4 regions of the Dickeya parazeae Ech586 genome follow, and region 2 is predicted to be linked to each of the others. Evidence: predicted binding sites of a transcription regulator. Region 2 holds the regulator's gene; each other region holds the start of a gene.

Region 1 (5,592 bases), 600 kb from region 2:
GATAGCCGGGTCCAGAATGGCGTCACGAATAGTGCCGTGCCCGGCGCGCTGGCCAAGGTAGGCGGTAATCGCGTGGCCGGTATTCAGGGTGAACAGCTTACGCTCAACAAAAGCCATCAGGTTATCGGTCAGTTCCATACCGGTTATCGCCGGCGGCTCACCGTTGAACTGGGTTTTATCCACGATCCATTCACTGAAGGTTTCCACCGTCACCGCCAGCGGGTTGGATTCGCCCGCATCGGCGGGAGGGACAATACGGTCTACCGCCGAATCCACAAAACCGACGTGCTGTGACACCCACGCCTGCGTCTCTTGCGGCAGTTGCGCCAGCACATGCTGTTTGAGCTGGCTGGTACCACGCACCATGTTCTCACAGGCGATGATATTCAGCGGCGCGGTATTGCCGTTTTCCTGACGCTTTATCAACCCCTGAGCAATGGTACCGGCAATCTTCGCCAGGATCTGCGGCCCCACCGCCGTTGTCACCAGATCGACCTCAGCAATCAGCGCGACCGCCTGCGTCCCACCGCTGTGTACCGCGCTAACCTGGCTGACCGTTTCCACACGCTGCTGTTCACCGACGATACGCACCGGATAACTACCGTACTGATTGATGGCATCCAGCAACGGCTGGTTCACATCCGCAAACGTCAGGCCAACGCCTGCATCCGCCAACAGCTTGCCGATAAAACCACGGCCAATGTTACCGGCCCCAAAATGTAATGCTTTCATCATGCATGACCTTACTACTGAGATTTAACAATCTGTGAAAGACTATCTGTGAAAGAAAGCGCCGCCCGAAGGCGGCACTTACTTTTTTATCTATCAGGCAGGGGACTTGCCACCGAGCAGGTCAAGGACATCCTGCACGCTCTGCGTTTGAGCCAGCCGTTCTATCACCGACTCGTCATCCAACGCACTGGTGAGGTTAGTGATAACCTGCACATGTTCGTTATTACGTGCGGCAATACCAATCACCAGACGGGCCACATCGTCTTCATCGTCGCCAAAACGCACCCCTTGCGGGTACTGGCAGAACACCACGCCAGTTTTCAGTACCCGGTCTTTGGCTTCAATCGTCCCGTGCGGTACGGCGATAGACTCACCCAAATACGTCGAGGTCAGTTTCTCACGTTCCAGCATCGCATCGACATACGCAGGCTCAACGTAACCCCCTTTTACCAGTTGTTCACCAGCAAACCGGATAGCCTGTTCTTTATCTGCCGCCTGCAGGTTCAGAAAGACGTTTTTCTCCGTCAGTTGAAACAGTGTCTGCGGGGCCGCCGCCTGCACAGCAGCAGGAGCCGCCTGAGCAGGCTTAACATTGCCCGCCTGCGCTGCCTGTAAACGAGCGACCAGGTCGCTGTACAGATGGCTATCGAGGAAGTTGGTCAGCGAAATATGCTGTGCCTGCGGTGCATGGCGCATGGCGCGCTCGGTCAGATCACGGTGTGTGATCACCAGATCCACATCATCCGGCAAGTTATTGATAGCGCAGTTGGTCACCGAAATAGCTTGCAAACCCGCATCCTGCACTTTCTTGCGCAGCACCCCGGCCCCCATTGCGCTGGAACCCATACCGGCGTCACAGGCGACGATGATTTTACGCACAGTGCCCAGATCGCCGCTCACACCGCCGACAGCCTGACCTTTGGACGCCGATTTCATCTCCTGCATGCGACGGGTCGCCTGCTCCAGTTCTTCATCATCCTTCACTTTGCTGCTTTTCAGCAGGATAGACGACACCACAAACGAGACCGCAAACGCGGCGGCGATCGCCGTAATATTGGCGAAGTACGCGCCTTTCGGCGTCATCGCCAGCACCGCCAGGATAGAACCCGGTGATGCCGGAGAAACCAGACCGCCGTTCAGCACGCCCAGCGTGAACACACCGGTCATCCCGCCGAGAATCACAGCGAGGATCAAACGCGGGTTCATCAGTACATACGGGAAGTAGATTTCATGGATCCCGCCGAGGAAGTGGATAATAGCCGCGCCCGGCGCAGACTGTTTGGCGTTGCCACGTCCAAACAGCATGTAGGCCACCAGCACGCCCATGCCCGGCCCTGGGTTGGCTTCAATCAGGAAGAAGATAGATTTCCCGGCTTCTGTCGCCTGCTGGATGCCCAGCGGCGAGAAGATACCGTGGTTAATTGCGTTATTCAGGAACAGGATCTTCGCCGGTTCAACGAAAATCGACGCCAGCGGCAACAGATTGTTTTGCACCATCAGGTGCACACCGGCAGCCAGAACGTGCGACAACGCCTCAACCAGCGGACCAATCGCCAGGAAAGACAGAATCGCCAGCAGCATGCCGATGATACCGGCGGAGAAGTTGTTAACCAGCATCTCAAAGCCGCTTTTGATTTTGCCGTCAACGGCAGCGTCAAAGTGTTTGATAGCCCAGCCGCCCAGCGGACCGGCAATCATGGCACCGAGGAACATGGGAATATCGGAACCAACCACCACACCCATGGTGGTAATCGCGCCGACCACGCCGCCACGCTCTCCCCCGACCAGGCGTCCGCCGGTAAAACCAATCAGCAGCGGCAGCAGGTAGGTGATCATCGGGCCGACCAGTTTGGCCAGCGTCGCGTTAGGGATCCATCCGGTAGGAATAAACAGTGCTGTGATAATCCCCCAGGCAATAAAGGCGCCGATATTCGGCATCACCATATTGCTCAGGAAACGGCCAAAATTCTGCACTTTGACCTTGGTATCTGGTGAGAGCATAGAGATACACCCCTTTGAAACGCGCGGCGGAAAGCGTGCGCGGTAATTATTGATTGTTAGACAGCGTGATGACTTCCGTCGGTATCATGAGGTCGTGTACCGCACTGTGTGCATACTGCTATTGCCGCTTACAGCGCTTCACCATGACGACCCGCGTGACGGTGAAAAATCGCAATAGCGTGGCCCCAAAAAACTCCGTTATCACAGCGGACTCTAGCACGTGGTTTTCAGACCGCAACTCACGACAAAAACGTGATCAAAATCACACACAACACCCGACAATCAGCCACAAATGAGTGACATAATTCACAAAAAAATAATAAAAATGGGGAAATGGTTAGAAAAAAAACAATTTGGCCGTGAAAAATAGTGATTTCAATCACAATTTTGCATATCGGTTTTGTATGGGAAATGTGATTTAAATCACAATAAATTTCAGCGTGGGCCGGCCTTTTCGCGAAAACCGGCCCATATCGCGAACCACCTTAGTGGGGCAGGAAATTCTGAGACTTGAGGGTGGTGAACAGTTTTTGCTGTTGGTTAGCAATGTCCGTCATCAGGCTGTTGTACTGATCCACCTGCTGCTGGGTGTGGAACTGTACGCCGTTGTTACCGAATACCACCTGGTTGCCCTGTGCCTGGAGATATTCCCCTACCTGCACAACGCTCTGCGCAAATGACGTGCTGGCTGGCACCACGGTCACCATCGCGTTGGCGGGCAAAGAAACCGCGCGGTTGTAGACCTTGTCATACACCGACTGCAATTCTTCCGTCTGTTTGAGCGCACGGCGGGCGTTATCCGCCAGTGTTTTGGCGTTCTGCACCTGCGGGCTTAGCATATTCAGGCCACCAAGCGTCTGACGCAGGTTATCGCGTTGCGTCATATAATCCTGCGGTACACGAATGTGGGATATCACATCCAGTACCGGTGTCAGGCTGCCCGCTAATGCCTGATCCAACTGCTGGTTGAAATCGGTCATCACAGCGTAATCCTGGGTAAAGCGCCCGAAGCTCTGTTTCTGCTGTTCGGTCAACGCTGGCAACTGACGCCCTTCCTGTTGTGAAATTCCCTGCAGGAAAGTGATGAACGCCTGACGAGCATCCTTATCCTTGTCGCCGCAGGCCGACAGTTGCAATGCCACAACCAACATAACCACTGGCAGCAGCCAGCGCGAACGGTAATCCGCCAACATCATTACTACTCCTGTTTATTTTCACTACCGTGACCCGGCAACCTTGTTGGCTCACCAACGAGCCGTCACCCGACAGTCATATCGCCCTAAGCGTAACCGAACCAGCCGCCGCATGGCACATGCCACGCCTGTTTTTTTCACCCAGCCGCCAGTTCAGCCGTTAAGAATCGCTATTCTACGCCGGAACAGCACCATGCCACCTGCAGAATTGTCTGTTCTGTTACCCAGGCACGCTCGCGCAACGGGCAATGTGCTTGCGTGATTGCACACAACTGGCTCCTTTCACGTCAACACCGTGCCATCTTGCACATAAACAGTGCAACCCGACAAGGCACACTGACCCTCATCGCTCCGTCCTCCCCTTACAGGCTTGTTATCTGGCCCGATGACATCACCCGTTAATAGCTTGAAAGATAATCAAAACATGGCTATTGCCCTTCGAGGGTGCGCTAATTGCCGCACAAGCTGGCAAGCATTTTGCTTTATATCATCGACAGCAGGAGCGATAGCGGGCAACCGGTGTCGCCAGACAATTTGGAAATGGGTGACTAGGGTTCCGGCTTTACTGCGCAGGTCCGAGAGTTACCGACCGCCCTCTGGCGGTTACACGGCGGGAAAAAAGCCCGGGAGGATACAGCGAGATGCATGCTCGCCGCCCTCCTGCTTTTTCTTTCTTTAATGATTGCGCCCAACGTCAGAGGAAATTCACCATGAAAACGATTCAACGATTACTACTTGTTTGCGCACTGGCACTGTGCAGCCTCGGCGTACAGGCCGCTGACAAACCCGCGTTTAAACTCTGCTGGTCTATTTATGCCGGCTGGATGCCTTGGGATTACGCCCAACAGCACGGCATTATCAAAAAATGGGCCGACAAGTACGGCATTGATATCCAGTTTGTACAGGTCAACGATTACATTGAATCCGTTAATCAATACACCTCTGGTGGTTTTGACGGCTGCGCCATGACCAACATGGATGCGCTGACTATCCCTGCCGCAGGCGGCGTGGACAGCACCGCACTTATCGTCGGCGACTACTCAAACGGCAACGACGGCATTCTGATCAAAGGGACCAACAGTCTGGCGTCGCTCAAAGGCAAACCGATTAATCTGGTGCAACTGTCGGTCTCTCACTACCTGCTGGCACGAGCGCTGGAAAAGAACGGTATGAGCGAAAAAGACATCAAGGTGGTGAACACCGCCGATGCTGATCTCGTCGCCGCCTTTGGTACGCCTGACGTACAGGCCATCGTCACCTGGAACCCGCTGCTGGCGGAAGCCAAAAAACAGCCGGGTAGCCAGTTGGCGTTTTCTTCCGCGCAAATCCCCGGCGAAATCCTCGATCTGCTGGTGGTCAACACCGCCACCCTGAAAAAACACCCGGAGTTGGGTAAAGCACTGACCGGCGCATGGTATGAAACCCTGCAAACCATGTCAGGCGACAGCGCCACCGCCCGTGAAGCCCGCACCGCCATGGGGCAAGCCTCGGGTACCGACCTAGCCGGGTTTGACGCGCAACTGGCCGCTACCCACCTGTTCACCACCCCGAAACAGACGCTGGAGTTCGTTCAGAACCCGCAGTTGAAAACCACCATGCAGTCAGTCGCGGAGTTCTCCTTCCGTCACGGCTTGCTGGGTGACAACGCCCCCAGCGCAGACGTGGT
Region 2 (5,592 bases):
TGGCGGCGATTCGCCATTTTGCCGGTCAACTGCCGATTCTGGGGGTATGCCTGGGGCATCAGGCGCTGGGACAGGTATTTGGCGCTCAGGTGGTGCGCGCCCGTCAGGTGATGCACGGCAAAACCTCGCCGGTACGGCATACCGGGCGCGGTGTGTTCGCCGGGCTGGCAAACCCGCTCACTGTCACGCGTTACCATTCGCTGGTGTTGGAAAAAAATACGCTGCCTGACTGTTTTGAGGTCACTGCATGGACTGAGTTTGACGGTGATATCGACGAGATCATGGGGATACGTCATCGCTCGTTGCCGCTGGAAGGTGTGCAGTTTCATCCAGAAAGCATCCTCAGCCAGCAAGGGCATCAGCTATTGAAAAATTTCCTTGATTTATAGTCGGATAGCGCAGGTCAGGACGGGTGTATCGGATTAGCGATTGCCTATTTTTGATTTTTTATGCATATTTATTGATTATATTTTCACTTAAAATCTTCACTCCACACTACGGGATATGACAACGGGGCAGCAAATGGCGACAGAGAAAGCAGCAGTAACACGGGATACTTACGATAAGGTAATTCTTCCGGTTTATGCACCCGCGCAGTTTGTGCCGGTAAAAGGCAAAGGGAGCCGTGTCTGGGATCAGCAGGGCAAAGAATATATCGATTTCTCCGGCGGCATCGCGGTAACGGCGCTGGGACATTGCCATCCGGCGTTGGTGGCGGCGTTGAAAGAGCAGGGTGAAACCCTGTGGCACACCAGCAACGTATTCACCAACGAACCGGCGCTGCGTCTGGCGACCAAACTGATCAACGCCACGTTTGCCGATCGTGTGTTTTTCGCCAACTCCGGTGCAGAAGCCAATGAAGCGGCGTTCAAACTGGCACGGCATTACGCCATTACCCGTCATAGCCCGTACAAAACCAAGATAATCTCGTTTTACCAGTCGTTTCATGGTCGCACCTTGTTTACCGTGTCGGTCGGTGGTCAGCCGAAATATGCCGATGGCTTCGGCCCGAAACCGGCGGATATCGTGCACGTGCCGTTCAACGACTTGGACGCGGTCAAAGCAGTAATGGATGACCACACCTGTGCCGTGGTGTTGGAGCCGATTCAGGGCGAAGGCGGTATTACGCCAGCGACACCGGCGTTCCTCAAGGGGGTGCGTGAGCTGTGCGATCAGTATCAGGCGCTGCTGGTGTTTGATGAAGTACAGTGTGGTATGGGCCGCAGCGGTAAGCTGTTCTCTTATATGCACTACGGCATCACGCCGGATATTCTGACCACCGCGAAAGCGCTGGGCGGCGGTTTCCCGATCAGCGCCATGCTGACCACGGAAGAGATTGCGTCGGTGATGGCGGTTGGGACACACGGCACCACCTATGGCGGCAACCCGCTGGCTTGCGCGGTGGCGGAAGCGGCGCTGGATGTGATCAATACACCGGAAGTGCTGTCCGGCGTGGTCGATCGCCATGCGCGTTTTGTGTCTGCGCTTGAGCGCATCAACGCCCAGTACGGTATTTTTGATGAAATCCGTGGCATGGGCCTGCTGCTGGGCGCACAGCTAAAACCGGCCTGGCATGGCCGCGCCCGTGATTTTCTGGCGGCATCGGCAGATCTGGGGTTGATGATTTTGGTGGCAGGGCCGGATGTGATCCGTTTTGTGCCGTCGCTGGTGATCACCCCGGAAGAGATCGACCAGGGGATGGCACTGTTTGAAAAAGCCGTGGCGCAGGTAGTGAAGGGCGCGTAATCGCGGTTGCCGCCTTTAGCTGAAGTGAAAAGAGCGTGCCATGTGGCACGCTCTTTTCACGTCTACAAGCTAGCTGATGATAAATCAGCGAGTACCATATACCACGATGGTTTTACCGTGGGCGGAGATCAGGTTCTGGTCTTCCAGCATTTTCAGAATGCGGCCGACAGTTTCGCGGGAACAGCCGACGATCTGGCCGATTTCCTGACGGGTGATCTTGATCTGCATACCATCCGGGTGGGTCATGGCGTCCGGCTGTTTGGCCAGATTAAGCAGGGTTTGCGCGATGCGGCCCGTCACGTCGAGGAACGCCAGGTTGCCGACTTTTTGCGAGGTCACCTGCAGACGACGTGCCATCTGTGAGGACAAGCGCATCAGAATGTCCGGGTTGACCTGGATGAGCTGGCGGAATTTTTTATAGGAGATTTCAGCAACTTCACAGGCTGTTTTCGCCCGGACCCACGCACTGCGTTCCTGCCCGTCTTCAAACAAGCCAAGTTCGCCAATAAAATCGCCCTGATTCAGATAAGACAGAATCATTTCCTTGCCTTCTTCATCCTTGATCAGCACGGCAACCGAGCCTTTCACGATGTAGTAAAGCGTCTCTGCTTTTTCACCCTGGTGGATTAGGGTGCTCTTCGATGGGTACTTGTGAATGTGGCAATGAGAAAGGAACCATTCGAGAGTCGGGTCTGTTTGCGGTTTGCCGAGAACCATTCGCTGTTATCCTCTGTTGTTAATTCACTGCGCAAATCACAGGGCTCAGAGTTCCCTGTACGGCGTGATAACATAGTTATAATTCAATTCCGTCCTGGCGGAATGACGTCAGGGAATATACTGAGGCTGTCTATCAGATGACGCCAGTAAGCCGGTGGTGGGTCAGGCATCGGCTCAACAACACATGCCGGTTTACGCTTTTGTTTGTAACACAGGTTGAGTGTAGTGTCTTGTGTTGTCTCGCTTCAGCATGATTAAGCTCTGATTATCAGGCTTTTTTGTACATAAGCGATGTAAAATTTCAAAAATAATTGATTGAGGACAAAATTATGCAGGCGCGGGTGAAATGGGTTGAAGGGTTAACGTTTCTTGGTGAATCCGCTTCCGGACATCAACTGCTGATGGATGGCAACGCAGGCGATAAAGCGCCCAGCCCGATGGAAATGGTACTGATGGCCGCAGGCGGATGCAGCGCCATCGATGTGGTGTCTATCCTGCAAAAAGGCCGTCATGACGTGGTGGATTGTGAAGTCCGCCTGACGTCTGAACGCCGTGAGGAGGCACCGCGCCTGTTCACCGCCATCAACCTGCATTTTATCGTCACCGGCAAGGGCTTGGGCGATAAAGCCGTGGAGCGCGCGGTGTCGCTGTCAGCCGAAAAATACTGCTCTGTGGCGTTGATGCTGGGAAAAGCCGTGAACATCACCCACAGCCATGAAGTGATCGCGCTGGATTAAACACCTCTGCTCGCGGTGGTGTGCTGTCCTGGCCACCGCGTCGTTAAGCGCCGGTTTATCGGCGCTTATCATCGCTCTTATCGCCGGTGTCAGTCGATTTTATTGCCTTCCATCAACCGCTGCACCAGCGGCATCATGATCAACTCCATCGCCAGCCCCATTTTGCCACCCGGTACCACCAGCGTATTGATGTGGGAAATGAACGAGCCCTGCAACATGGCCAGCAGGTAGGGGTAATCAATGCGGTCCAGACCCTGAAAGTGGATCACCACGAAACTTTCGTCCATCGAGGGAATGGCTTTGGCGGCGAACGGGTTAGAGGTATCAACCGTCGGCACCCGCTGGAAGTTGATGTGGGTGCGGGAAAACTGCGGGGTAATATGGGTGATGTAGTCTTCCATCGAGCGCACGACGGAATCCATCACCGCCTCGCGGGAGTGACCGCGTTCGTTAACGTCGCGTACCAGCTTCTGAATCCATTCCAGGTTGACTATCGGCACCACACCGACCAGCAGGTCGACATGCCGGGCAACATCATGCTGCGCGGTGACCACGCCGCCGTGTAATCCCTCGTAGAACAGCAGGTCGGTCGGCTCTGGCATCGGCTCCCAGGGCGTGAAAGTCCCCGGCACCTGATTGTAGGGGATGGCTTCATCATAGGTGTGCAGGTATTTGCGGGTCTGTCCGGTGCCGCTACGACCGTATTCGATAAAGGTGTTTTCCAGTTGGCAGAAGTCGTTGGCTTCCGGCCCGAAATAGCTGATGTGACGCCCCAGATCCCGTGCCTTGCGGATCGCCATATCCATTTCCGGTCGGGTATAGCGGTGATAACTGTCGCCATCCACCAGCGCGGCGCGCAGATTCAGTTGCTGGAATATCTTGCGAAACGCCAGGCTGGTGGTCGTGGTCCCCGCGCCGCTGGAGCCGGTGACCGCGATAATCGGGTGCTGGTGCGACATGGTGTGTAACCTCCGATGTGTAGGGCAATCTTCGGTGAAGTCATCATTCGATGAGTAAGGGCTATGCCGTGCAGAGCCATCAGGCCATGTTATATCTGATCCATGTTAGATCTGATCATTGTTAGCATGTTTATCGCACACTGACACGGCAATTTACGTTTTTAAGCGATTGATTCAGGGCTGATACCGTTCATTATTGCTGAGCTGGCGGCGGGGCATGATATTGACGGTTTCATGCAATTCCGACCACACCAGGACGACCTCGCCGTGCGCCAGTTGCTGACGTATATCTGCCACTTTCTCTTCCAGTGTGCGCTCCTGCTCGCCGTAGTCGGTGCCTTCACGCAGGACGAACGATTCAATCAGATTTTGCAGTGTTTCCGGTGCCAGTTCTTGCCAGGGAATGATCATGCGTGCTGCTCCAGATAAGGGGTAAACCACTCGGGAATACGGTGCTCCAGCCACAATTCAGGCTGTCGCCAGGATCCGCCAACAAAACCGACATGACCGCCATGTTCCGTCAACTGGTAGTCGATATTGGTCGGGAGTTGCGAGACATCAGCGATGACTTCCGGCGTCATAAACGGGTCGTCTTTGGCGTGGATGACCAGTAATGGCTGGCGGATACGCGGCAGTAAAGGCAGGGCGCTGCTGCGTCGGTAATAATCGGTTGCGTCGGTGAAACCGTGCAGCGGTGATGTGACCAGCTCGTCAAACTCTCGCAGGCGATGCACCCGACGTAACCGACTGGCGGACACCGGCAGGCAATCGGGGTACATCGCCAACTTGTGCAAGGCGTTGCGACGCAGTGAATTCAGCAGATAGAACTGGTAGAGGCGTGAAAAACCCTGTTCCAGACGAGTGCTACACGGCTCGAGCATCAATGGCGCGGATACCACCGCCGCGGCATCCAACGGGCAGGACGCACCTTGTTGCGCCAGCAGGCAAGCCAGCATATTCCCACCCAGAGAAAACCCCGCCGCGACGGTGGGGACGTCACCCAGCGTCTGACGCAGCCAGTGCAGGAAGTAGCGTGCGTCTTCGGTTTCACTGGCGTGATACGCCCGTGGCAGGCGGTTCGGTTGTCCGCTGCAACCACGAAAGTGCATCACCACCGCCAGCCAGCCGCGCTGTTGGCAGGCGGCCATCAGTCCGTGGGCGTAAGGGCTGTGAAAACTGCCTTCCAGCCCGTGAAACAGTACCACACGGGGTTTATGTGCTGCGTGTTGTGGCGCTTCGCTCCAGGCCAGGTCGATAAAATCGCCGTCCGGCAAGGTCAGACGCTGCCAGACGGGTTTCAGAGCCGCATGACGGCGAAGCAGACGCGGTAGCAGCGTCTGAATATGCGGGTTGCGCCCACCCGGCAGGGGCTGAAAGCACGCATTACGGTAAGAAGAATTATTCATAAAAAGAGAGCCATGATGAAAAGAGGC
Region 3 (5,592 bases), 720 kb from region 2:
CCAGCCTGTTGCTGGGGAACGTACCGGCCCGTCACCAGAATGCGGATGGCTCCGTGAATCTGGATACCCTGTTCCGCATCGGCCGTGGCCGAGCCCCGACCGGTAATCCGGCGGCGGCGGCCGAAATGACCAAATGGTTTAACACCAACTACCACTACATGGTGCCGGAATTTACCCAAGGCCAGCAGTTCAAACTGACCTGGACCCAACTGCTGGATGAAGTCGATGAGGCATTAGCGTTGGGCCACAAGGTAAAGCCAGTGCTGCTGGGCCCGGTAACCTACCTGTGGCTGGGGAAAGTTAAAGGGGAAGCCTTCGATCGTCTGGAGCTGTTGAGCGCGGTATTGCCGGTGTACCAGCAGGTACTGGCTGAGCTGGCTAAACGCGACATCGAATGGGTGCAGATTGATGAGCCGGTATTGGCGTTGGAACTGGATGCTGAATGGAAAGCGGCATGTAAACCGGCTTACGATGCGCTGCAAGGTCAGGCGAAGTTACTGCTGACCACTTATTTTGACAGCATCGGCCAGAATTTGGACGTGATCAAGGCGTTGCCGGTGCAGGGGCTGCATGTCGACCTGGTTCACGGCAAAGACGACGCCGCCGCGCTCAATGCACAGTTGCCTGCCGACTGGGTGTTGTCGCTGGGGGTCATCAACGGTCGTAATGTGTGGCGTGCCGATCTGGCGAGCTGGTTCGAGCGTCTGCAACCGTTGCTGGGCAAGCGTACATTGTGGCTGGGTAGTTCCTGCTCTTTGTTGCATAGTCCGATTGATCTCAGCGTTGAAACTCGTCTGGACGAGGAAGTGAAGAGCTGGTTCGCTTTTGCGATTCAGAAGTGTCAGGAGCTGGCGTTGCTGACCAGGGCGCTCAATAGCGGCAATGGCGATGAGCTGGTGGCATATAGCGCACCGATCCGCGCCCGTCAGACGTCGACCCGTGTGAATAACCCGGAAGTGGCGAAGCGTCTGGCCGCGATCACGGCACAGGACAGCCAGCGTCAGAACCCGTATCCGGTTCGTGCACAAGCGCAGCGTGCGCGTTTCCAGCTACCAGACTGGCCGACCACCACCATCGGTTCGTTCCCGCAAACCACCGAAATCCGTGGCCTGCGTCTGGATTTCAAACAGGGCCGTCTGGATAGTCAGAACTACCGCATCGGTATTGCCGAGCACATCAAACAGGCGATTGTGGAACAAGAACGTCTGGAACTGGACGTACTGGTGCACGGTGAAGCCGAACGTAACGACATGGTGGAGTACTTCGGCGAGCATCTGGATGGCTTCGTGTTCACCCAGAACGGCTGGGTGCAAAGTTACGGTTCCCGTTGCGTTAAACCGCCGGTGGTGATTGGCGACATCAGCCGTCCTGAGCCGATCACGGTTGAGTGGGCGAAGTACGCTCAGTCGCTGACCAGCAAGCCGGTAAAAGGCATGCTGACTGGTCCGGTTACGATTCTGTGCTGGTCCTTCCCGCGTGAAGACGTCAGTCGTGAAACTATTGCTAAGCAGATTGCGCTGGCGCTGCGCGACGAGGTGGCGGATCTGGAACAGGCCGGTATCGGCATCATCCAGATTGATGAACCGGCGCTGCGTGAAGGGCTGCCGCTACACCGCTCCGACTGGGCGGCGTATCTGGAATGGGCTGTTGATGCGTTCCGCCTGAATGCCGCGGTCGCGAAGGACGATACTCAGATTCACACCCACATGTGCTACTGCGAATTCAACGACATTATGGATTCCATCGCGGCACTGGATGCGGACGTGATCACCATCGAAACTTCACGTTCTGATATGGAACTGCTGGAATCGTTCGAAGAGTTCGAGTACCCGAATGAAATCGGCCCAGGTGTGTACGACATTCACTCGCCGAACGTGCCGAGCGTCGAATGGATTGAAGCGTTGCTGCGTAAAGCGGCTCAGCGTATTCCGGCAGAACGCCTGTGGGTGAACCCGGACTGCGGCCTGAAAACGCGTGGCTGGCCGGAAACCCGTCAGTCACTGGCGAACATGGTGCAGGCAGCCAAGCGCCTGCGCGAAACAGCGGAATAAGTCAGCCGAAAACGGTGATGGGGAATGGCGCAAAAGATGACAGGACGCGCGTGAACGACAGGACGTGACGCTTAGGGCTGAGGCGTTGCGCATCACCGCCTGAAATAACAAGGGAGACGACAGTGTCTCCCTTATTTTTTCTTTTCGCTTTATCGGTGGAATTACACCACGCCGTAGCGGGCAAACCACGCCAGCATACGTTGCCAGCCGTCTTTGGCGGAGGCTTCATGGTATGTCGCACGGTAGTCGGCATGGAAGGCGTGATCGGCATCGGGATAAACCACGATTTCTGCATCCGCATTGACTGCCCGTAGTGCCTGACGCATGGTTTCCACCTGTGTCAGCGGGATGCTTTTATCCTGTCCGCCGTATAGCCCAAGCACCGGGGCATTCAGATCTTTGGCGACATCTACCGGATGTTGGGGCGAGGTCAGTGTTTTTTCGGCCACCAGCTTGCCGTACCAGGCAACCGCGGCTTTTAACTGCGGATTGTGTGCGGCGTACAACCAACTGATGCGTCCACCCCAGCAGAAACCGGTAATCGCCAGACGTTTAGCATCGCCACCCTGGCGTACCGCCCAGTGTGCGGTATGGTCAAGGTCAGATAAGACCTGATTGTCTGGCACCTTGCTGACCAGTTCACTCAGTAATGTAGGGATATCGCTGTATTGCTGCGGGTCGCCCTGCCGGAAATAGAGTTCCGGTGCGATGGCCAGATAGCCCTGTTTAGCCAGCCGCCGACAGACATCACGAATATGCTCATGTACACCGAAGATTTCCTGCACGACCAGTACAATCGGTAATGGGCCGTCGGTGTGTTCGGGTTTGGCAAGATAAGCCGGCAGATTATCACCCTGTGAAGGTATCGTGGTTTCACCGGCCACCAGCCCGACGGCATCGGTGGTAATGGCAGAAGAAGCCAGCGGCATGACAGCTGGCGAAAATGCCCGTGTGGTCTCTCTGAGTGTCAGTAGCTCATCGGTTTTCATTGCCTTTCCTTTATCAAGACTGGAATCTGCCAGCGGGACATGTCGCACCCGCGTTAAGCAAGTGTAGGAACTTTGTAGTGTATTGCGAATTTCGGCAACCAGATAGGGCAATCGGTGCCACACGCTGTGCCACATTGTGTGGCGCAATAGCGGATGATTACAGTCTAAAGTGTGATTAAAATCACGTTATTAATGTAAATAGATGTTCGTTACTTTCCAATGAGCGACGTGCTTCACTTAACGGTGAGAATCTGTGCGCTAAGATGGTGCTGTACCTGACAGCTTGCCTGGGAGGCGTTTATGTCCGATGTATTTCATCTCGGTTTAACAAAACAAGATTTGCAAGGAGCCTCGCTGGCGATAGTGCCCGGCGACCCGGCTCGCGTGGAAAAGATTGCCCGCTTGATGGAGAACCCGGTCTTTCTGGCGTCGCACCGGGAGTTCACTTCCTGGCGTGCGGAACTGGCGGGCAAACCGGTGATTGTCTGCTCCACCGGTATTGGCGGCCCCTCTACCTCGATTGCGGTAGAAGAACTGGCGCAACTGGGTGTGCGTACCTTCCTGCGTGTCGGCACGACCGGCGCTATCCAGCCGCATATCGCTGTGGGCGATGTGCTGGTCACTACCGCCGCGGTACGTCTGGACGGTGCCAGCCTGCACTTTGCACCGCTGGAGTTCCCGGCAGCGGCGGATTTTGCCTGTACCTGCGCACTAGCGGAATCGGCGCGTGAAGCAGGGGCGACGCTGCATGTCGGTATTACTGCTTCTTCAGATACCTTCTATCCGGGTCAGGAACGTTACGATACCTATTCCGGTCGGGTCGTGCGGCGTTTTCAGGGGTCTATGGCGGAATGGCAGAGCATGGGCGTGCTGAACTATGAAATGGAGTCCGCTACGCTGCTGACGATGTGTGCCAGTCAGGGGCTGCGTGCCGGTATGGTCGCGGGCGTAATAGTCAACCGCACCCAGCAGGAAATTCCTGATACCGCTACGATGCAAAAAGCGGAACACGCGTCCGTCAATGTGGTGTTGTCGGCGGCTCGCAAATTGCTGAGCGCCTGAGTGTTGTAATGCCACCAAGCGTTGTAATGTCATCAAGAGTTGTGATGCTATCGCTGGGTCGCTAGCCCGGCAGGGCGGTACGAGCATGTTCGTACCGCCTTTTGTTTTTCTGCACACCGACCCCACGAGCTGTTCATCGGTTTGTCGGCCTTCATGCTAATTTAATTGTCAGGCCGGATAATACCCGTCAGTAGCCATCGTTCGGCGATGGTTTAACCGTAATCATTCAGCACAGATAACGGATCCTTGATAGCTAACCCTTGATAACTCATTTTTGATAACGACAGGGAAAGGTATGACTTCATCCTCATTGTTACATCCCTCGTTGCTGCCGCTTGATGGCGGCGTCAATTTTCGTGATTTGGGCGGTATCCGCGTGGCGGATGGGCGGCAGATCCGGCGTGGCAAGCTGTTTCGTTCTGGAGCGCTGGATATGCTGAGCGAGCGTGACATCGACCATCTCGCCAGCGTGCCGGTGGCCCATGTGGTGGATTATCGTGATCAGGACGAAGCAGCGTTGCGGCCCGATCGTCTGTGGTCTGGCGCGCGTTACCATCCGGTACCGGCTAATCCGCTGCGTCATGAGGTCACCGCCAGTCTGGAAACGCTAGGCTCGGAAAAACTCGAGGCATTCGACTCCCGTGCGTTCATGATGGAGCTGTATCGCCGTTTACCGTTTGGCAATCCGGCGTATCAGCATCTGGTGGCGTTGTTGCGCCAGCCGGATGACGGTGCGTTAGTGCAACATTGTGCGGTAGGCAAAGATCGTACCGGTATCGGTTCGGCGCTGGTGCTGTTCGCTCTGGGGGCGGATGAGCAAACGGTGATGGAAGATTATCTGGTCACCGAATCCACGCTGATTCCGTTTCGCCGCCAGTTGTTGGAAGACCTGGCGTCCAGCCTGAGTGAGAAAGCGCTAAAGCGGTTTGATTTCGTCCTTTCCGCCCGCGAAGAATTTCTGGTGACGGCGCTGCACACCATCCGTGAGAAGCATGGGTCGGTGGATAACTGGCTGGCGCAGGATTACGGTCTGGATGCCTCATCGCGTGATGCGCTGCGGGATAAATATCTGGCGTAGTATTTTATTGATACAGGTGGTTTGCTTATTAAAAATATAAATTACTATGAAATAGTGATTGTTGTTTATTATTTTCTATAACTATTTATTTAATTTTATCGTATTAATAAAATGCGCCTGTTGAATTGAATATTCAGCAGGCGTATTTTTATTTTTAAAAGGTGAATCATGTTAGAGTTAATAATAGATGCTATAAATAAAAGGAAAGAGATAATATTTACCTATAGTGGACTGAATCGAACTGCTCAACCTGCGGCGGTTGGAGTATCTACTGCAGGAAATATTGTTTTAAGGTGTTTTCAGACCAAGGGAGCTCATGTAACGGCAGGGCATGAGTGGGATCTTTGTCGTGTAGATCAGATTAGTAATTTGAGCATTACTGAGAATGTTTTTGATGATGATCCTCCTAATT
Region 4 (5,592 bases), 1.0 Mb from region 2:
CGCTGGAGATCTTGTCGGAAATCACTTCAGTGGGGTGGAAGTGCCCGGCGTCCAGACAAAGTGCTGTCTGGCGACTGGTGGCGTACCCCATGTAAAACTCGCCGGAGCCGACGGTAAAACTTTCCGCCCCTAACCCGAACAGCTTGCTCTCTACGGCATCGATATGGTGGGCCGGATCCAGTTTTTCCGCGATCACTTCATCCAGTGATGCCAGCAGCCGCTGACGGAACGCCAGCCTGTCTACCGTCAGGTCTTTCATGCCGTCTGGGATCCAGATATTCATGACCGAGGCCGTCCCCAGTTCGCGGCCGAACCAGGCGGAAATGCGGCGACTGGCCTGACAGTGTTCTATCCAGAAGCGACGTATCTTTTCGTCCGGGTGTGACAGGGTAAAGCCGTCGCTGCTAAAGGGGTGTGAAAAACAGGTTGGGTTAAAATCCAGCCCCAGATGCTGTTCTTTGGCCCACGCGACCCAGTTGCTGAAATGCTGTGGTTCGATGGCATTACGCGCCACTGGCGTCTCCGATTCCAGATAGATCGCATGCAGATTAAGGCGTTTCGGGCCGGGAATGTGGCGAAAGGCTTGCTCCAGGTCGGCGCGTAATTCGCTGGCGTCGCGTGCCTTGCCGGGGTAGTTACCGGTTGCCTGAATACCGCCGGTCAACGCTCCGCCGTTGTGTTCGAAGCCGGTGACGTCATCGCCCTGCCAGCAGTGGATGGAAACCGGAATCTGATCGAGCTGGCGCAGTGCGGCATCCACATCGATATTCAGGCGGGCGTAACGTTCCTGGGCCAGACGCCAGGCTGTTTCTAGTGCGGTATTCATACGGTGAGCTCCTCATTAATCTGACACAGCGCCTGAAAACGACGCCAGTGATCAGCCAAATCACTATCCTGTCGGGGGATAAACGGTTGTAGCGGGATGTTGTCGGTGAGAAGACGACGAAACGCCTCCAGGTTTGCCACGTCGCCCTGGGCTATCAACTGACAGCCGATATTGCCGAGGGTAGAAGCCTCGACCGGACCGGCCAGCACCGGCACCTGACAGACATCCGCGCACAGTTGGTTGAGCAGGTGGTTGCGGCTACCGCCACCAACGACATGCAAATGGCGTAATGGCGTACCGCGCAGTGCACCGAGTGTCAGCAGGCCCTGACGGTAGGACAACGCCAGGCTATCCAGAATGCAGCGCACCAGCGCCACCGTGCCGACAGGTTGTGGCTGGTCGTGTTCACGGCAGAGCTCACGCAGGGCATCGCTCATGGAAGGCGGGTTAATCAGCCGTTCGTCGTTTGGGTTTATCAGGCTGACAAAACCCGGTTGTGCTGCCGCCGCATCAAGCAAGGCGGGCAGGTCGGTGACCTGTTGTTCCTGACATACCCGTTGTAATAGCCAGAGCCCCATAATATTTTTCAGTACCCGATAACGGCCGCCGACACCCCCTTCATTAGTGAGGTTCGCGGCCAGCGCCGCCGGGCCGGTCAGCGGTGTATGGTTTTCAATACCGATCAGTGACCAGGTGCCGGAGCTGAGATAAGCACTGTCTGCATCGGTCAGCGGGGTGGCGACGACCGCGCTGGCGGTATCGTGGGTCGCCACGCTCACGACCGGTACCGCGCGGCCGCTGGGCGCGACCCACTCCCCAAGCGTCTGGCCCGGTTGATGCGGGGTGGCAAGCCAGTTGGGCGGTATGCCCAGATAATCCAGCAGACCGTGGTCCCAGTCACCGCTGTGTAGATTCAGTAACTGTGTGGTGCTGGCGTTGGTGTATTCGCAGGCCATCTGGCCGGTTAACCGGTAGTGAAAATAGTCTGGGATCATCAGCAGATGCGCCACCTGGCCCCAGATGTCCGGCTCCTGCTGGCGCAGCGCCCGCAGTTGGTAGAGGGTATTGAACGGCAAAAACTGAATACCAGTCTGGCGGTAGAGGCGCTCACGGCCCAGTTCGGCGGTGACCTGCGCCATCTGGCCGTCAGTACGATGGTCACGGTAAGAGTAGCTCAGGCCCAGCCGGTTCCCTTGCTTATCCAGCGCGACCATATCCACCCCCCAACTGTCGATACCGATGCTGACCGGGTGAATGCCGCGGGCGTCGATGGTTTCAAGCCCGTGTCTAATCTGGCGTTCCAGTTCGTCCAGATCCCACAGGTGATGCCCCTGCGAGTAATGCAGTTGGTTGCTAAAACGGTGAATTTCCTCCAGCGTTAACCGGCGGGTTTCGGTCTCCAGCGATGCCAGCATGACCCGTCCGCTGGAAGCACCAAGATCGACTGCCACATAATGCCTGACCGCCATTGCCGTTCTCTCCGTTATCGATAAGGTGTGGGTGACTGTGTTTGGCAGTGTAGGAAAGTTGCGGCGGCGGCACCTTTGGGTGAGTGCCACCTGAAAAATGGGGATGGCAAAATGGCAAAGTTGGCTGTGAAGCGGTTCACGATTTGCGGTGATAGTCGGCGAGTGACCCGCGTTGGACGAACGATAAGCGCCTGTGATCCTGACCACATTTCAGTGATTTAACGGCTGAATCTTGAAAAAATGACCTCGCGAGGGCCATGTCGCGGCGCTATTTTAAGGCGCAGGGGCCGCCCTTCTGACTACTCTATCTGACAGGTGAATGAGTCAGGTGGAAGGGGGAAGACGACATGACACAACTTCATGGCGAGGAGTTTTTTGTTTCACCCGCGGCGACAGTAGCCGTAGAACCCCGGATGCCGCAGCACGCCTTTCCCGAGCACTATCACGACTTTTGGGAGATAGTGCTGGTCGAGCAAGGTGCAGGTGTGCACGTGTTCAACGATCAACCCTTCGCGCTCTGTAGCGGGGCGGTGTTTTTCGTGCGCGACAATGATCGCCATCTGTTTGAGCAGGTGGAGGAACTGCACCTGACCAATGTGCTGTATCGCTCGCCGCGTGGGTTCCGCTTTCTGTCGGACATCGCGCCGTTTCTGCCGTATGGCGCTAATGGCGAGTGGCTGGGACAATGGCAACTGAATGCCGGGACGCAGCAGCAGGTCAAGCAGTTGATTTTGCAGCTGGCGGCGCTGGCGCGCCATGAACGACCGGAAGATATTGCGACCAGTGAAAGCCTGTTCCTGCAAATTCTGGTGCTGTTGCGGCAAAAGAGCTTTCAGACGCAGGGGGACGGCAGTGAGCGGCTGGGAATTCAGGCGTTGCTGGGCTGGTTGCAGCATAACTTCTGTGAAGAGGTGGACTGGGACACGCTGGCGGACCGTTTTTCGCTGTCGTTGCGTACGCTGCACCGACAGGTTAAACAGCGCACTGGCATGACGCCGCAGCGTTACCTGAACCGGTTGCGTCTGCTGGAAGCGCGGCGTCGGTTGCAGCACAGTGATGACTCGATTACCACCATCGCCCATGATTGTGGCTTCAGTGACAGTAATCACTTCTCCACCCAGTTCCGCAAAGCCTTTTCGCTGGCCCCGAAAGCGTTGCGCCATCAGGCGCTGTGTGAGGACTAAGAGCCCTAATGGGATAGGGCTCTAACGTGACAGGGGCGACAGGCTGTGCCATCCCGCGGGTTAAAGCTACGAACGGAAGATTACTTTCTTACCGATAAAAATACGGTCACGGTGGCGGAGCGCAGCCCGCAGCCGGCGTTTCCGTTGCATCACCACGACTTTGACGAGCTGGTGATTGTCTGGCGCGGCAATGGCCTGCATCTGTGGAATGACGTGCCTTATCGCATCACCTGCGGCGATCTGTTTTATGTCTCCGCCCGCGATCGTCACAGTTATGAATCGGTGCACGATCTGGAGCTGGACAATATTCTCTATATCCGCGAGCGCCTGACGCTGCCTGCCGACTGGCCAAATTTGTTGCCCGGTGGTGAGGTCTCGCAGCAGCAACGTTACTGGCGGCTGGCGACCCAGAGCATGGATATCCTGCGCGACAAAGTGGAAAACCTGGCGCAGGAGTGCATGAAATCGGACCCGCTGTCGTTACAGCTTAGTGAAGTACTGCTGTTGCAGATTGCACTACTGGCGATGCGGTATCGTTACGCACCGGAAAGCACTCAACTGGCGGATGCCCAGCAACTGGATTTGCTGATGAATGCGCTGCGCGCCAGCATTGCCCGACCGTTTCGGCTGGAGGATTTCTGCCAGTTGCACGGCATCAGCATGCGTAGCCTGCGTAGTCGCTTCAAACAGCAGACCGGTATGAGCGTGGCGCAATACCTGCGCCAGTTGCGGCTCTGTCGGGCGATGGAATTGCTGCGCCACAACCGGCAAACCATCAGCGAGGTGGCGGCTGAATGCGGTTTTGACGACAGCAATTATTTTTCCGTGGTATTCCATCAGGCGTTTGGCGTCACCCCCAGCGGTTACCGGCAGCGTTTTCAGTCTGGCGCTAAAGTGTGAGCCGGTGGCGACAATCATTATTTCGAGGAAGGTTACCGTGTTGAACGTGAAGTGCGGTAATAGCGCCAGAGCTTTATGATGAGTGAATAGGCAATAATGGTAGTAATGATCTCAAGCACCAGCATTGCTGAAATGTAGAGATCCTCAGGATCACGAACCCCAAAGGCATCAGATAGCGTAAAGAGCAGTGCCACTTGATCTTTGGTCATAGGCAATGGATAGGTATGGACATAGCGTACCGATAAAAGAAATATACCCGTCATACTTTAAGTTGCAGGTGTGTTGGCGGCGTTCGCTCACCCGAATCACTTACCTGAGTAAGCTCATCGGGATTCACTCTCTTGCCGCCTTCCTGCAACTCGAATTATTTTGGGTATAAAATAAGAAATAGAATGGTCTTTAGCGCTTTACGGATAAACCTGGTCATTCGTGATTATCGTTTTATTTTTCTGGTTAACGTTTCATAGATTGGCAGTATTTCCATGATTGACAGTATTTCCATGCTCGCATACTTAACCTGTATAACACTACGGTGATCATCATATTAATCATTAATACCGCCAGCAGGTAGAACCACTCTGGATCGCTAAATCCCAGGTAGTTAGCAACAGTGACAAGCCGGTCGGTCATGCTGCGTGTAAATGTTATCGGATAGGGATGAATATAGTGTAGCGATATCACGTAAAAGATAAGAAAAAATAGCATTTTTACCAAGTGTACCATCAGCTAAAACCTTCATGATCCATTTTGGTGTATGGCCTGCGAGTAGAAGATAGTATCACATTTATCGTCGGTATTTATCTTAGCTGTGTTTACTATAGCGCACAGTGACTCGCGCCATCACAAATAACATATTCCTGTTAATTGAAACTGTTATTTTATGATGGCGCGCTGAAATAACGTCAGGCGTGAATCGTATTGTGTTGTTGGTTAATGTCCACCGGGGCGACGGTGGACAGTAATTGCCGGGTATAAGGGTGCTGTGGTTGATTGAATATCTGTTCCACGGTGCCGTGTTCTACCACGTCGCCGTCTTTCATCACCGCAATCCGATGGCTCATGTGCTGTACCACGCCAAGATCGTGGGAGATAAATACCATCGACAGGTGTAAACGGTGCTGCAAGGCGACCAGCAGGTCCAACACCTGTGCTTGTGTGGTGACATCCAACGCGGATACCGGCTCGTCGCAAATCAGCACCTCTGGCTCAGCTG

Evidence for each region. Region 2 encodes CRP, which controls carbon source genes, mostly activating them, when cyclic AMP is high. Its sites were predicted from a motif close to ATGTGANNNNNNTCACAT; they were not measured.
Region 1: a site for CRP is predicted at 2,984-3,001, ahead of DD586_RS00305 (PTS mannitol transporter subunit IICBA). Genes of this name have one in related genera too.
Region 3: a site for CRP is predicted at 3,210-3,227, ahead of udp (uridine phosphorylase). Genes of this name have one in related genera too.
Region 4: a site for CRP is predicted at 2,487-2,504, ahead of rhaS (HTH-type transcriptional activator RhaS). Genes of this name have one in related genera too.

The regions. Positions count from the first base shown of each region.
Region 1 is NC_013592.1:70,532-76,123, reverse strand. Features, by position in the region: gene DD586_RS00310 (mannitol-1-phosphate 5-dehydrogenase) at 1-732, opposite strand, end outside; gene DD586_RS00305 (PTS mannitol transporter subunit IICBA) at 826-2,733, opposite strand; gene DD586_RS00300 (DUF3053 domain-containing protein) at 3,219-3,929, opposite strand; guanidine-I (ykkC/yxkD leader) riboswitch at 4,464-4,558, shown strand; gene DD586_RS00295 (putative urea ABC transporter substrate-binding protein) at 4,637-5,592, shown strand, end outside.
Region 2 is NC_013592.1:4,291,603-4,297,194, reverse strand. Features, by position in the region: gene DD586_RS18755 (aminodeoxychorismate synthase component II) at 1-389, shown strand, start outside; gene argD (bifunctional acetylornithine/succinyldiaminopimelate transaminase) at 523-1,746, shown strand; gene crp (cAMP-activated global transcriptional regulator CRP) at 1,831-2,463, opposite strand; gene DD586_RS18740 (OsmC family protein) at 2,793-3,200, shown strand; gene DD586_RS18735 (phosphoribulokinase) at 3,290-4,159, opposite strand; gene DD586_RS18730 (YheU family protein) at 4,334-4,570, opposite strand; gene DD586_RS18725 (hydrolase) at 4,567-5,565, opposite strand.
Region 3 is NC_013592.1:197,429-203,020, forward strand. Features, by position in the region: gene metE (5-methyltetrahydropteroyltriglutamate--homocysteine S-methyltransferase) at 1-2,051, shown strand, start outside; gene DD586_RS00885 (dienelactone hydrolase family protein) at 2,213-3,040, opposite strand; gene udp (uridine phosphorylase) at 3,341-4,102, shown strand; gene DD586_RS00895 (tyrosine-protein phosphatase) at 4,398-5,180, shown strand; gene DD586_RS00900 (WYL domain-containing protein) at 5,349-5,592, shown strand, end outside.
Region 4 is NC_013592.1:520,285-525,876, forward strand. Features, by position in the region: gene DD586_RS02370 (L-rhamnose isomerase) at 1-826, opposite strand, end outside; gene rhaB (rhamnulokinase) at 823-2,295, opposite strand; gene rhaS (HTH-type transcriptional activator RhaS) at 2,643-3,479, shown strand; gene rhaR (HTH-type transcriptional activator RhaR) at 3,525-4,379, shown strand; gene DD586_RS21140 (hypothetical protein) at 4,412-4,642, opposite strand; gene DD586_RS02395 (dipeptide ABC transporter ATP-binding protein) at 5,282-5,592, opposite strand, start outside.